Regions from separate parts of the Aminobacter sp. Piv2-1 genome, predicted to be linked through region 1. Evidence: predicted binding sites of a transcription regulator. Region 1 holds the regulator's gene; the other holds the start of a gene.

The links. Region 1 encodes LexA, which represses DNA repair genes until DNA is damaged. Its sites were predicted from a motif close to TGTTCNNNNTGTGTTCNG; they were not measured.
Positions count from the first base shown of each region.
Region 2: the regulator LexA is predicted to act here: its motif matches at 1,699-1,716, upstream of AmiPiv_RS17475 (ATP-dependent helicase).

Region 1 is NZ_JARKMU010000016.1:48,569-56,257, forward strand. Features, by position in the region: gene AmiPiv_RS23400 (ComEC/Rec2 family competence protein) at 1-1,327, shown strand, start outside; gene lexA (transcriptional repressor LexA) at 1,605-2,321, opposite strand; gene AmiPiv_RS23410 (molybdopterin molybdotransferase MoeA) at 2,427-3,632, opposite strand; gene moaC (cyclic pyranopterin monophosphate synthase MoaC) at 3,633-4,112, opposite strand; gene trpC (indole-3-glycerol phosphate synthase TrpC) at 4,114-4,926, opposite strand; gene trpD (anthranilate phosphoribosyltransferase) at 4,931-5,941, opposite strand; gene AmiPiv_RS23430 (peptidyl-prolyl cis-trans isomerase) at 5,938-7,689, opposite strand, start outside.
Region 2 is NZ_JARKMU010000009.1:133,754-141,442, forward strand. Features, by position in the region: gene AmiPiv_RS17475 (ATP-dependent helicase) at 1-1,659, opposite strand, end outside; gene AmiPiv_RS17480 (dienelactone hydrolase family protein) at 1,932-2,810, shown strand; gene AmiPiv_RS17485 (hypothetical protein) at 2,882-3,079, opposite strand; gene AmiPiv_RS17490 (thioesterase family protein) at 3,228-3,707, opposite strand; gene AmiPiv_RS17495 (FAD-binding oxidoreductase) at 3,825-5,240, shown strand; gene AmiPiv_RS17500 (GNAT family N-acetyltransferase) at 5,398-5,850, shown strand; gene AmiPiv_RS17505 (AsmA family protein) at 6,030-7,689, shown strand, end outside.

The DNA.
Region 1 (7,689 bases):
GGCGCAGCGCAGCTTCATCATGCTCGCCGTCATGTTGACGGCCGTGCTGTTCGACCGCGCCGCCCTGACCATGCGCAACCTCGCGATCTCGGCCATCATCGTCATTCTCGCATCTCCCCACGAGGTGGTCGGTCCGAGCTTCCAGATGTCGTTCGCGGCAACCGCGGCACTGGTCGGCGCTTATGGCTGGTGGTCGGACAGGCCGACCGACCAGGCGCAACCGGCGATCCAGCGTTCGCTCGCGGCAAAGACGTGGCGCAGGCTCTGGGCCCTGGCAGTCGGGCTTCTGGCAACCTCGCTGATCGCCGGGCTGGCGACGAGTGTGTTCGGGGCGTGGCATTTCCAGCGCATCTCGCCGCTCAGCCTCTTCGCCAACCTGGCGGTGATGCCCATCGTCTCGGTGCTGGTGATGCCTTTTGCGGTTGCCGCCGGCGTGCTGATGCCGCTTGGCCTGGATGGGCTGTTCCTCGACACGATGGGGCGGGGTCTGGGCGCGATGATCGCCCTGGCGCAATGGTTCTCCGAGCGGTCGCCGGTCGACGCCGTCCGCCTGATTTCCGCCCGGTCGGTGATCCTCGTGACGGTTGCGCTCTGCGTCGCCTCCATGGCGACCACCCGGCTGAGGTTAGCCGCCCTGCCGTTCGCCGCGAGTGGATTGCTGCTGCTCGGCGAGGCAAGGACGCCAGACATATTGATCTCCGAAGACGGCCGGCTGGTCGGCGTGCCGACAGCGGACGGCAGGCTGGCGGTCAACCGCGCACGTCCGAGCGACTTCATCACCGACAGCTGGAAGAGGGCGGTTGTGGCGGAGGACCTGGTCGGCCCGGTTGGCGCGGGCGGCAAGGCGGCCCCGACCGCGAAGGCCTCCGCCGCGCGGCCAGATGCCGCGCTGCCGCCAGAGTCGGCCATGTCCCTGCAAGGAGAAGAAAAACCGGACCGCCGGCGGGCCTTTATCTGCGACGGCGGCCTTTGCACCATCGAGCACCCGTCAGGCGCCGTGATCGCCTATGCCGGCAACGCGGCAACGGCGAAACCTGCATGCGTCGTGGCGAGCCTGATCGTGATCGACGACGCGACGGCGCGGGACCCGTGCGCGAATTCGGCGACGACCGTGGTCACCAAGCGCGACCTGGCGCGTTTCGGCAGCGTGGCCGCGTTCTTGCCTGAAAAAGGGGAGGCGGCGGTCCGTCAAATCGAAATCCAGAGGGCGATAGCCGAGCCGTACCGGCCATGGCATGCGCAGCGGGCGTTCTCCCGCGAGGCGCGGGGCCTGCCGCCCTTCCGCCGGGACCGTGCAAAGCCGCCAGTGGAGAAGGCTGCGCCATAGAGCGTTTTGCAGCCAGACAGAAGCGCCCGGCATCGCATGAATGCGGTCGAGAAAGGCAGCCAGGCGCAGAATGCGCATTCTTCGGAATGCCCGCCGAGCTAGCCCGGACGCGCTGCACCCTGACCGGATGCTCTGCCCCCTGAGAGGCGATCGCTCCTAACCAGCGCTGGGCGAGTTGAGGGCGTTTCCGCCTTCCCTCGCATCGCGAAAGCGCTCTATCTCCTCGCTTTCACGCAATCCCGGGCGGAAAATCGCTTCGCGCTTTTCCTGAATTGCCCTAGTAGCGCCGGATCAGCCCGACCAGCTTGCCCTGTACCTTGACCCGGTCGGGGCCGAAGATGCGGGTTTCATAGGCGGGATTGGCGGCCTCGAGCGCGATCGATGCGCCCTTGCGGCGGAAGCGCTTGAGCGTCGCCTCCTCGTCGTCCACCAGGGCGACGACGATCTCGCCCGGATTGGCGCTATTGGCATTGCGGATGATGACAGTGTCGCCGTCGAAGATGCCGGCCTCGATCATCGAATCGCCCTTGACCTCGAGCGCATAGTGCTCGCCGCCCGAAATCATGTCCGGCGGCACCGAGATCGAATGCGTCCTGTGCTGGATGGCGTCGATCGGCACGCCGGCGGCGATGCGTCCCATCACCGGGATGGCGACCGCCGCACCTGCGTCGTCGTCATTGCCGGCCGAGAGCGCGCGCGACGGCTCGGGCTTGCGCCCAAGGCTGCCTTCGATGACACTCGGCGAGAACTTCCTGGCGGCGTTGAGGCCCGGAGCGATCGAGTCTGGCAGACGGATGACTTCCAGCGCGCGTGCCCTGTTGGGCAGACGCCGGATGAAGCCGCGCTCCTCGAGCGCGGTGATCAGGCGATGGATGCCCGACTTGGAAGCGAGGTCCAGCGCCTCCTTCATCTCGTCGAAGGACGGGGGGATGCCCGCCTCCTTCAGCCGCTCATGGATGAACAGCAGAAGCTCGTGTTGTTTGCGCGTCAGCATCGCTGCCCCCAAGGGAATCGAAAGAAAAACAAACCCGGAACAAACACTATATGTTCCAGTTGTGTTCCGCAACCGATTAAATTTTGGTGAAGGTGCCGAGGGCGGTCAGCGCAGCATGAGCACCCGGCAGCCAGTGCCAGATTCGGCAGCTGGTGCGAAGGGCTCGCGGATGATGACGCAATTGGCTTCGGCCAGGGTTCGCAGCATCGACGAGTCCTGGACCCCGAAGGGCATGGCGACCAGGCCGGCGTCGGTCTCGCTCACCATGCCGCGCACATAGTCCTGGCGCAGGTCGTTTGCCTTCATGGGCGCACCGAGCACGGCCTCGCGGATGTCGGGTGCGTAGACCCGTCCGGCAAGCTTTGCCAGGAGCGGCTTCAGGAAGAGGTGCGAGCAGATGAGGCTCGCCACCGGATTGCCGGGAAGGCCGACGCAGCGAGTCTCGCCGAGCCGTCCGAACATCAGCGGCTTGCCCGGGCGCATGGCGATCTTCCAGAAGTCGAGCTTCATGCCGAGGTCGGTCAGCACGCCGTGCACCAGGTCGTGGTCGCCGACCGAGGCGCCGCCGAGGGTGACGATCACGTCGGCTGCGGCGTCGAGCGCCTCCCGGACGAGTGCGGAGATCGATTCGGTCTTGTCGGGCGCTATGCCGAGATCGAGGACGCGGGCGCCGACCGAGCGGGCAATGGCCGCCACGCCGTAGGCATTGGAAGAGATGATCTGGTCGGGGCCGGGCGTGCTTCCCGGCGGCAGCAATTCGTCGCCGGTGGCGATGATCGCGACCAGCGGCGCGCGTTGCACGTCGAGCGTCGGATGGTTGGCGGCGGCCGCGAGCGACAGCGCTGCCGGGTCGATCAGGCGCCCGGCATCGAGGATGAGATCGCCTTCGTTGAAGTCGAGGCCCTTGGTACGGATGTTGCGGCCGGGCGCGGTCGGCTCGAACACCTCGACCTCGCCGTTGCCGAGATCGCGCACGTTTTCCTGGATGACCACCGTGTCCGCTCCGGCCGGCACAGGCGCGCCGGTGAAGATGCGCACGGCCTGGCCGCGCGCGATCTTTCCGGCGAACTGCCGCCCGGCAGCCGCCTCGCCGATCAGCGCAAGCCGGGCGGGCAGGTCGGCGATGTCCTGCGCGATCACCGCATAGCCGTCCATCGCCGAGGCATCGAAGGGCGGCTGGGTGCGCAGGGCGTGGAGCGGCGCGCCAAGGACACGTCCGAAAGCTTCGTCGAGGCCGACGCGTTCCGTGCCCGCCGTGGCCGCGCCTTCGAGCAGCCGTTCAAGCGCGTCGGCGACCGGCAGCAGCGCCATCTAGTCGACAGCCCTGTAGTCGCCCGACTTGCCGCCGGTCTTCTCGACCAGGCGGATGCCGGAGATCACCATGCCGCGGTCGGCGGCCTTGGCCATGTCGTAGATGGTCAGGCAGGCGACGGAGGCAGCGGTCAGCGCCTCCATCTCGACGCCGGTCTTGCCGGTGACGCGCGCCAGCGCGGTCACCCTGAGGCCGGGCAGCGATTCGTCCGGCTCGATCTCGACCGACACCTTGGTCAAGAGGATCGGATGGCAGAGGGGTACCAGCTCGTGCGTGCGCTTGGCGGCCATGATGCCGGCGATGCGCGCCGTGCCCAGAACGTCGCCCTTCTTGGCGTTGCCGGACAGGATCAGCGCCAGCGTCTCGGGGCGCATCGTCACGGTGCCCTCGGCGATCGCGGTGCGGGTCGTCTCGGCCTTGTCGCCGACGTCGACCATGTTGGCCTCGCCGGTGGCGCCGATGTGGGTGAGGGCGGCCATGTCAGGCGCTCGCCGCGACCGGGCTGCCTTCGAGCAGCGCCCGCGTGGCCGCGGCCACGTCGGCCTGGCGCATCAGGCTCTCGCCGACGAGGAAGCTGCCGATGCCCGATTTTTCAAGCCTCAGGCAATCCTGGTGGGTGAAGATACCGCTCTCGCCGACGAGCAGGCGGTCCGCCGGGACCATCGGCGCCAGGCGCTCGGACGTCTCCAGGCTCACCTCGAAGCTGCGCAGGTTGCGGTTGTTGATGCCGAGCAGGCGCGAGGCGAGCTTCATGGCCCGCTCCGTCTCGGCTTCGTCGTGGACCTCGATCAGCGCGTCCATGCCGAGCTCGAAGGCCGTGTCCTCGAGCCGCCTGGCGTCGTCGTCCGTCAGGCTCGCCATGATGATGAGGATGGCGTCCGCACCCCAGGCGCGGGCTTCATGCACCTGGTAGGGCTCGAACATGAAGTCCTTGCGCAAGGCGGGCAGGGTGCACGCGTCGCGGGCGGCGGTCAGGAACTCCGGCGCGCCCTGGAACGACGGCGTGTCCGTCAGCACCGAAAGGCAGGCCGCCCCGCCTTCGGCATAGGCGCGGGCGAGCGCCGGCGGATCGAAATCGGCGCGGATCAGGCCTTTCGACGGGCTCGCCTTCTTGATCTCGGCGATCAGCCCGAAGCGGCCTTGGCTGCGCTGTGCTTCGAGCGCTGCGAGGAACCCCCTGGGCGGGGCCACGTCGTGCGCCCGTGCCTTCAGGTCCGCAAGCGGCGTGAGCGCCTTGGCGGCGGCGATCTCGTCGCGCTTGTAGGCCTCGATCTTGCGCAGGATGTCTGCCATGCCGCTACCCGTTCGACACCGCAACGAGGCGCTCGAGGACGGCGCGCGCGCGTCCACTGTCGATCGCATCGGCGGCAAGCTTGATGCCGTCGCCGATCTCGGCAACCTTGCCTGCGACCACGAGGCCCGCGCCGGCGTTCATCAGCACGGTGTCACGATAAGCGCCCGGGGTGCCCTCGAGCACGGCGCGCAGGGCAGCCGCATTGTAGGCCGAATCGCCGCCGCGCAAAGCTTCGCGGCTGTGGCGCGCGAGGCCGACCCCTTCGGGTGTAAGCGTGAAATTGCTGATCTTGCCGCCCGACAGAGCTGAAACCTTCGTCTCGCCGGTGGTCGTGATCTCGTCGTAGCCGTCGCCGTGCACGACCCAGGCGCACTCGGCGCCGAGTTCCTTCAATGTCTCCGCGACGGGCTCGACCCATTCGGGCGAGAACACGCCGAACAGCTGCCGGTTGACGCCGGCCGGGTTGGAAAGAGGACCGAGCAGGTTGAAGATCGTGCGGGTGCCGAGTTCGACGCGCGTCGCGCCCACATGCTTCATGGCAGGGTGATGCGCCGGCGCGAACATGAAGCCGATGCCGGCCTGATGGATGCAACGACTAATTGCGTCGGGGGCCAGCTCGATATTGACGCCGAGCGCGGTCAGCACGTCGGCGGCGCCCGTCAGCGACGACAGGCCACGATTGCCGTGCTTGGCGACCGGCACGCCGGCGCCGGCAATGACGAAGGCCGAGGCAGTCGAGATGTTGACGCTGTGCGAGCCGTCGCCGCCCGTGCCGACGATATCGACGGCATTGGCCGGCGCCTCGACGCGCAGCATCTTGTCGCGCATCGTGGCGAGCGCGCCCGATATCTCGCTTACGGTTTCGCCACGCACGCGCAGCGCCATCAGGAAGCCGCCGATCTGGCCGGGTGTCGCTTCGCCCGACATGATGATGTCGAAGGCTTCGCGGGCTTCCTCGAAGGTCAGCGGCGTTCCCGTCGCAACCTTGGCGATGTATGGCTTCAGCGTGCTCATGGCGTTCCCACCGCAAGCGCGCGGGTGATCGCGTTCTGGTCGACGGTGACCGCATATTCGCGCTGCAGCTGCGCCACGAGCTGGTCGAGCAGGTCGTCCGACATCTCCGAGGCGAAGGTCTTCTGCACGTCCTCCGGCACCGAGGCGGCGTCGGCGCCGGCCGGCTCGAACACTTCGGCCACCTTGAACAGGATCTGGGCGTCGCCGGTCGGCGAGGGGATCACGCCGGTTCCGCCCTGGCCCATCGCGAACATGGCGGCCGCGCCGTCGCGGCCGAAGTCGGCGTCGTCGGTGTCGCGCTTGAGGCCGCGCTTGGTCTGCTTCTCGAGCTTGAGTTCGGCGGCGATGACGTCGAGCGCGGTGCCGTCCTTGAGCCGCTTCTCCAGTTCGCCCGCTTTTTCGTTGAGGCGTTTTTTCGCCTCGGCCGCGGTCCAGTCGGCCACGACCTTTTCGCGAACCTCGTCGAGCGTGCGGTCGCGCGCCGGAGTGATACCTTCCACCTCGTAGAAGACAAAGCCGTTGGTGCCGATGTTGAGCGGCTGGTTCTCGATGCCGGCCTCGGCCTCGAAGGCAGCCTCGATCAGGTTGCGCGAGTCGGGCAGGGTGTTGACCACGCTGCCGTCGGGCTGCTGCCCGGCGCGGTCGATGGCGTCGACGGTGACGACCTTCAGCTTCAGCTTCTCGGCCGCCGCCTGCAGCGACTCGCCGCCCGCGCGCGCATCCTCATAGGAGTCGTGTACGTCGAGCAGGATGCGGTTGGCTTCCGCCAGCGCCAGGTCCTTGCGGATCTGGTCCTTCACCTCGTCGAACGCCTTCGTCGCCGCGGGCGTGACCTCGCTGACGCGCACGATCACCGGGCCGAAATTGCCCTGGACGACGTCGCTGACCTGGTTGGCCTGCATGGCGAAGGCGGCGTCGGCAACGGCCTTGTCGCCGACCTTGTCCTTCGTCACGTTGCCGAGAAGCACGTCGTGCGAGGTCTTGCCCTGGTCGGCTACGATCTTGTCGAAGCTCGCGCCACCCTTGATCGCGTCGGACGCCGCCTTGGCGGCTTCGGCGTTCGGGAACACCAGCTGTTCGATCTTGCGCGTCTCGGGCGTCGTGAACTGGGTCTTGTTCTGGTCGTAATCTTTGCGGATCTGATCGTCCGTCACCGAACCGAGGTCGACGATGTCCTCCGGCTCCAGCTTTGCATATTTCAGCTTGCGATACTCGGGTGCGGCATAGGTCTTCTTGTTTTCCTCGAACCATGCCTTGAGCACGTCGTCGGCGGGTGCTGCGATCGGCTCGACCAGCGACTTGGGCAACGCCAGATAGTCGATCGTGCGGTCTTCGCCACGGTAGAGCGCCACCGCGCGCAGCAGCGTGTCGGGCGCCTTCAGGCCGTCGGAAACCGCTTCCACGATCTGCTGGCGCACGGCCACCTGGGCGCGGTTCTTGAGGTAGTCCTCGGGACGCATGCCGATCTGCCTGAGGATGAAGTCGAAGGCCTGGCGGTTGAACTGGCCGTCCGGGCCCTGGAAGGCCGGATCCTGCCAGGTCAGCTGCGCCAGGCTGTCCTTGGAAAGGCCGAGGCCCAGCTTGCGGGCCTGTTCGTCCAGCACCGCGCCGGCCACCAGCTGGGCGAGGACCTGGTTGTCGATGCCGAAAGCCCGTGCCTGGTCGCGGGTCAGCCGCTGGCCGAACTGCTGCGAAAGCACGCTGATCTGGCGATCGTAGGCGAGGCGGTACTCGACGCCGGAAACGCT
Region 2 (7,689 bases), on a different contig from region 1:
CGGCGCTTCGGCCGAGCGGTCGTTCTTCCACATGTCGGTGTAGCCGCTCTCCTCGAGGATGATCTCGGCGAGTTCGGTGTGGGGGGTGTTGTCGAGCGCCTTCTGCCAGCGCTCGAAATTGGCGGCGACCTCGCGCAGTGCGGCGCGCGGCTTGGGTTTTAGCTCGTCGCTTTCGGCGAGCTGGCTTGCTGCCTGGAGCATGGGCACGCCGAGTGCGCGCGCCGTATCGTGGACCTGGCGGATGGCGGCCTCGCCGAGGCCGCGCTTGGGCACGTTGACGATGCGCTCGAAGGCGAGGTCGTCGGCGGGCTGGGCGACGACGCGGAAATAGGCCATGGCGTCGCGGATTTCCTGGCGCTCGTAGAAGCGCGGGCCGCCGATGACGCGGTAGTTCAGGCCGAGCGTGACGAAGCGGTCTTCGAACTCGCGCATCTGGAACGAGGCACGGACGAGGATCGCCATGTCGTTGAGATTGTGTTTCTGGCGCTGCAGCTGCTCGATCGTCTCGCCGACGGCGCGGGCTTCCTCCTCGGAATCCCAGGCGGCGTGGACGTTGACCTTGGCGTCGTCGGGATCGGCCTGTTCGGTGAACAGCGTCTTGCCGAGGCGGCCCTCGTTGTGTGCGATCAGATGAGCGGCCGCACCCAGGATATGGGCGGTCGAGCGGTAGTTGCGCTCCAGCCGGATGACGGTGGCCCCCGGAAAATCCTTGTCGAAGCGCAGGATGTTGTCGACCTCGGCGCCGCGCCAGCCATAGATCGACTGGTCGTCGTCGCCGACGCAGCAGACGTTTTTTTGCCCCGGGGCTCCCGTTTCCTGAGCCAGGAGCCGCAGCCACATGTATTGGGCCGTGTTGGTGTCCTGGTACTCGTCGACCAGGATGTACTTGAAGCGCTTGTGGTATTCCTTCAGCACGTCCGGATAGGCGCGGAAGATGCGGATCGGATGGCACAGCAGATCGCCGAAGTCGCAGGCGTTCAGGGTCTGCAGGCGGTCCTGATAGGCCTTGTAGAGTTCGCGGCCCTTGCCGTTGGCAAAGGAGCGGGCGTCGCCCTCGGGGATTTCGGACGGGCCGAGGCCCTTGTTCTTCCAGCCGTCGATCATCATGGCGAACTGGCGCGCCGGCCAGCGCTTGTCGTCGAGGCCCTCGGCCTGGATCAGCTGCTTGATGAGGCGGATGACGTCGTCGGTGTCGAGGATGGTGAAGTCCGAGCGCAGGCCGGCCAGCTCGGCATGGCGGCGCAGCATCTTGACGCCGATGGAGTGGAAGGTGCCGAGCCAGGGCATGCCCTCGACCGCCTCGCCGACCAGCAGCGCGATACGCTGCTTCATCTCGCGCGCCGCCTTGTTGGTGAAGGTGACGGCGAGAACCTGGCTGGGATAGGCGCGGCCCTGGCTGAGGATGTGGGCGATGCGGGTGGTGAGCACGCGCGTCTTGCCGGTGCCCGCGCCGGCGAGCACAAGCACGGGACCTTCTGTGGTCTCGACCGCCTGGCGCTGCTCGGGATTCAGGCCCTTGAGATAGTCGGGCGCAGCCGGTGCCTGGCGGGCGGCCATGGCGCGCGCGGCAATGCCGCCCGGTGCAGGCGCACCAGCGGGCCGGGGTGGCATCCCACCGGGCTCGTCGAAGAACGGCATGTCGTCCGGAAAACCTGACATTGCCCCGAATGTAGTGATTCGGGGCGGAAAGGCCAGAACCGTCTCTGTTTTGTTCCCCTTTGTGCCCGGCTTGTCGGCCGGCGGCCGGGCCTGCAGCAGCGGGTCTGGGGCTGGAAGCAAGGCTATCGACCTGTCCGGCAACCGTGCCGCCCGCGAGGGGCGGGCACGCCCGATCGTGGCAAATTCCGGCAATCCGGATCACGCAACAGTGAGAGCGGTGAAGATTTCGCGCGCTAGATTCGTTGCCGATACAGGCAAGACAGGAGCGCGACATGACCGGACCTGCCATCACCCAGGCGATGATCGACGCCTATGACGAATATACCCACCTGACGCTCGACCGGCGCGGCTTCATGGAGAAGCTGACCAGGCTCACCGGGACGGCCGCGGCGGCGGCGGCGATCGCGCCGATGCTCGCGGCCAATCAGGCGCAGGCGGCGATCGTGGCCGAGGACGACCGGCGGCTGAAGGGCGAGGACATTGCCTATCCGGGCGGCACGGGCGAGATGAAGGGCTATCTCGTCAGGCCCGCCGACCAGTCCGGCAAGCTGCCCGCCGTCATCGTCATCCACGAGAACCGGGGACTGAACCCGCATATCCGCGACGTGGCGCGCAGGATCGCGCTCGAAGGCTTCGTCGCGCTTGCGCCCGACTATCTGTCGCCGCTGGGCGGAACGCCAGCCGACGAGGACAAGGCGCGCGAGATGTTCGGCGAGCTGGATCCGGCGCAGACGGTGGCGAACGGCGTGGCGACGGTTGCCTTCCTCAAGGCGCACGAGCTTTCTAACGGCAATGTCGGCACCGTGGGCTTCTGCTGGGGCGGCGGCACGGTCAACCTGCTCGCCGTCAATGCGCCCGACCTCAAGGCCGCTGTCGCCTATTATGGCGCCCAGCCCAAGGACGGGGCCGCCGTCGCCAGGATCAAGGCGGCGATGCTGCTGCACTATGCCGGCATGGACGAGCGTATCAACGCCGGCATCGATGCCTACAAGGCGGCGCTGGAAAAGGCCGGCAAGGATTTCCAGATCTTCGTCTACGAAGGGGCTCAGCACGCCTTCAACAACGACACATCGGAAGCTCGCTACAACAAGGCTGCGGCGGAACTGGCCTGGGGGCGGACGATCAAGTTCTTGAAGGAGAAGCTGGGCTAGGCCCCCATTCGCTAAGGCTGGCCGACGGCCGCCCGAACGGCCGGGCCAGCCGGCCTGGCGCGGCGAAGCGCTCAGACGACCCCGCGCTTGGAGCGCGCCTGGCGCAGGATGACGCGCCAGCGTAGCATCTCGATCGGGATCGGCCCGTTGTTGTTGGCGATCTCGAATATCTCGTTGTTGAGGTTCCTGAGCGAGCGCCAGAAATCGTAATCGCTGATGCGGGGATCGCAGGCAAGCTTGCTGGCCGTCGCTTCTATGTCCGTGTGCATGCCTTGCCTCAAGCCGTCCGGTGCCCGCCGCCGCGACTCAACTTCGCTGCGTCGGATTTTCGGGGCGAGGCGGCGGCCGATCAACGAACCGCCGGCTGCGATTCAGGTTATGAACAGGTAAGGTTAATCGCCTGTGGCGCCGAGGCCACTATGCCGACTTGCGCCTGATGCCGATCGACCGGCCGGCGCGCTCGGGCATGGGCAGTGCCGAGTGGGCGGCGCGCATCGTCTCGAGGTTGGCCATGATGTCGGCTGGCATGGGAGCCACCTTCGGGCCGCTCATGTCGACATGGAGCGACAGGTTTTCCGAGGTCGCGGCCAGCCATCCGTCGACATGGTGCAGTTCCTGGTAGACGCGGAAGCGCTTCTCGTCGTGGTCGAGCAGGTGGAAGGTCGCCGTGACCTTGTCGCCGCGGTGCAGTTCCTGCACGTAGCAGAGATGCACCTCCGCCGTGTAGACGGTGAGCTTCCTGTCGCGGACATAGGCAGCGCCCATGCCGAGCAGGTCGAGCGCCTGGTCGCAGCAGCGGTCGAACAGGACATTGTAGTAGGCCATGTTCATGTGGCCGTTGTAGTCGATCCAGTCGTTTTCGACCTCCATGACGCGCGAGACGAACGGGGCTGGCATAGGTGATCCTCTTCGACTTTGGCCTTTGGTGGCGCTGGACAAACCGCCGGGGCTGGCAGATTACCGGAGCATAGGGTGCCGGCAAGGCGCCAGGCTGTTCCAATCGCGGAGGAAAAGATGGCTCTGAGCGACCTGAAGGCGATGACCCGCAACGAGGAGGGGATCGCCGCGGCGCTGGGCATCCTCAAGCAGAAGTTCGGCGAGCGATTCCAGACCGGGCAGTCGATCCGCGAGCAGCACGGCCACACCACCACCTACCTGCCCAACCAGGCGCCGGACGGCGTGGTGTTCGCCGAACGCACTGCCGACGTGCAGGACGTCGTGCGGGTCTGCGCTGCGCACCGCGTGCCGGTGATCGCCTTCGGCACGGGGACCTCGCTCGAAGGGCATGTAAACGCGCCCGCCGGCGGTATTTCGGTCGACACGTCGCGGATGGACAAGATAATCTCGGTCAATGCCGACGATCTCGACTGCACGGTCGAGGCAGGCGTGACGCGCGAGGCACTGAACAACTATCTGCGCGACACCGGCCTGTTCTTCCCCATCGATCCGGGCGCGAATGCCAGCCTCGGCGGCATGGCGGCGACCCGCGCCTCGGGCACCAATGCGGTGCGCTACGGCACGATGCGCGAGAACGTGCTGTCGCTGCGGGCCGTCATGGCCGATGGCAGCGAGGTGGTGACCTCGCACCGGGCGCGCAAGAGCTCGGCCGGCTACGACCTGACGCGGCTTCTGGTCGGATCGGAAGGCACGCTCGGCATCATCACCGAGATCACGCTCAGACTGCAGGGCATTCCGCAGGCGATTTCGGGCGGCGTCTGCCCGTTCCCGACGGTCGAGGCGGCCTGCCAGGCGGTGATCGCGACGATCCAGATGGGCATCCCGGTGGCACGCATCGAACTGGTCAACGCACTGCAGATGCGGGCGATGAAGACCTATTCGAAGCTCGACTATCCCGAGAGCCCCTGCCTTTTCCTCGAGTTCCATGGCTCCGATGCGAGCGTGGCCGAGCAGGCGGAAAGTTTCGGCGAGATCGCGGCCGAACATGGCGGCGGGCCGTTCCTGTGGACCAAGGTGGCCGAGGAGCGGGCGAAGTTGTGGAAGGCGCGCCACGACGCCTATTGGGCATCGCAGACGCTGCGGCCCGGCGCACGCGCGCTGTCGACGGATGCCTGCGTGCCGATCTCGCGGCTGGCCGAATGCATTGCCGAGACCGAGGCCGATATCGAACGCCTCAGGCTGATCGCGCCGATCGTCGGCCATGTCGGCGACGGCAACTTCCATACGCTGGTGCTGATGGATCCGAACGATCCGGCCGACATCGGCCGCGCCGAGGAGTTCGTGAAGCGGCTGGCCGAGCGGGCGATCGCCATGGACGGCACCTCGACCGGCGAGCACGGCATCGGCCAGGGCAAGATGGGGCTGATGGAGCGCGAGCACGGCCATGGCGTTCAAGTGATGCGGGCTATCAAGCAGGCGCTCGATCCGCTCAACATCATGAACCCGGGCAAGATCCTGCCGGCGCCGCAGTAGGGCAGGCGTTGACCCCTTGGCGGCAGCTTGCTAGTCCGACGTCGTCCAACAGGGAATTTCATGCGCAGAGACTTCATCTCCTGAAGATTGACGCGGCCGAAGGGCCGAACGGGTGTGCTTACGCCCATCTCTGAACGCATATTCCAAGGACAAATCCATGAAACACGCTCATGGCGCGACCATCCGCGCCTATTCCGTTGCTGATCGCGAGCGGCTGGCCGAGATATGGCTCGAAGCCTCTTTCGTCGGCCATCCCTTCCTGCCCGAGGCCGACCTGCTCGGCCAGCAGGCCAAGGTCAGGGAGTTCTACCTGCCGCAGGCCGAAAACTGGGTGGCCGAGCTCGACGGCGAGCCTGCAGGCTTCATCGGCCTGATCGACGACTTCATCGGCGGGTTGTTCGTCGATCCTGCGGCCCATGGCCACGGACTGGGCAAGGCACTGGTGCTGCACGCGGCAGGGTTGAAGGGTGACCTCGAGGTCGAGGTCTATGCCGCCAATGACACGGCCGTCGGCTTCTACCGACGACTGGGCTTCGCCGAGACGCTCAGGCACGACGAGGACGACGAAGGCCGGCCGCTCGAGGTGATCCGCATGCGCCGCGCTGCATAACAACCGGCGATCCGGATGCCTGGCCGGCAACCGGACCGCCTGGAAGGTGGCCGAAAGCCTTCGCTTTTTGTGGGGGCATGCCAGCCGCGGCGTTGACGCGCCGCGGCCCAGCATGTCACCAAATGACCACGCTCCTCGGCTAGATGCCCGGGACGCATGAAAAGATTTGCCCCGAGGCAATGCTCGCTCGCCTGTTTGTAATCGTTGGTGGAATGTTCGTCCTGGTGCTGTTCGCGGCGCTGGTGGGACCGTATTTTGTCGACTGGTCGGGCTACAAGGCCGATTTCGAGCGCCAGGCAAGCGCGATCCTCGGCCGCAAGGTGACCGTCGAGGGCGAGGTCACCGCGCGCATCCTGCCGTTTCCGTCAGTGACCTTTTCCGACGTGATCGTGGGCGACGGCGCCGAACCGGCGATGACGGTCGAGACCTTCTCGATGGATGCCGAACTCGCCCCGTTGCTCAGCGGCGAGTTCTTCATCTTCGACATGCGGCTGGTGCGACCGAAGGCGGTCATCGACGTGGCCGCCGATGGCACGGTCGACTGGACGATGCGGCCGTCGGCGCCCTTCAACGTCAGGCAGATCGCCATCGAAAAGCTGACGGTCACCGACGGTCAGGTGACGATCCGGCACGCGTCCGGCGCACGCAACCTGGTGCTGTCGGAAATCGATACGGTGGTGTCGGCGCGGGCGCTCACCGGCCCCTGGCGGATCGACGGTGGCTTGCGCGTCGATGGGGTGGCCACGCGGCTGACGGCGTCTACGGGTGCGGCGGACGCCGACGGCCAGATGCGGCTCAGGGTACGCGCGACGCCGGCAGGCTACGGCTTTGCGCTGGAGAGCGACGGCAATGTCAGCGCGCCGGGCGGGCGGGTGCTTTATGCCGGCGGCTTCGACGTCACGGCGAGCGAGCCCGAAATCAAACCGGGTGCGGGGACGGCCAAGGCGAAGCCGGAAGAGGCCGCCGATCCCGGCTTCAGGCTGAAGGGCAAGTTCGCGCTGGACCACGCCAGGCTCGCGGTCGAGGAGTTCCGCTTCGAAACCGGGCCGCTTGACGACCCCTATACCGCGGACGGCAGTGCCGTGGTCGACCTCGGGGCGGAGCCGAAGTTCTCGATTACCGCGAAGGGCGCGCAAGTGCGCTTCGACGAGGCCGTTGGCGGCGAACAGGCAGGTGCGGCTCTTTCGGTGTCGCAGCGGCTTTCGGCGCTGGAGCAGGTTCTGGTCGGACTGCCGAAACCCACCATTCCCGGAACGGTGGAGGTGGACCTGCCGGCGATCGTCACCGGCGACACCACCGTGCGCGACGTCAGGCTGTCGGCCGAGCCGGGCGATGGCGGCTGGAAGCTGAAGTCGATGGCGGCGACCCTGCCGGGCCGGACCCGGCTCGAGGCCGATGGCTTCCTCCGCACCGGCGACGGCTTCGGCTTCGACGGAAACCTGTTGCTTGCGGTTGGCCAGCCATCCGGCTTCGCGGCGTGGGTGGCCAGGGACGTCGACGAGGCGGTGCGGCGGCTGCCGGCCGCCGGCTTCAAGGCCAGGGTGGCGCTGACGCGCGAGCAGCAAAGGTTCGACAACGTCGAACTGATTCTCGGCACGGCGAAATTCAAGGGCGAGTTGGACAGCCTGCAGCCGGGCGATGCACGCGCCTCGGTGACCATGAAGCTCGACGGCGGAGAGCTCGACGTCGAGGGCCTGCGCGCCTTTGCAAGCCTGTTCGTGACCGACGCGGGCGTCAACCGTTTCGCCGACACGGACCTCGACCTCGCCGTGCGGGCCGGGCCAGTGGGCCTCGCCGGCGTCCGCGCCGACACGGTCGACACGGCGCTGCGCCTGCGCG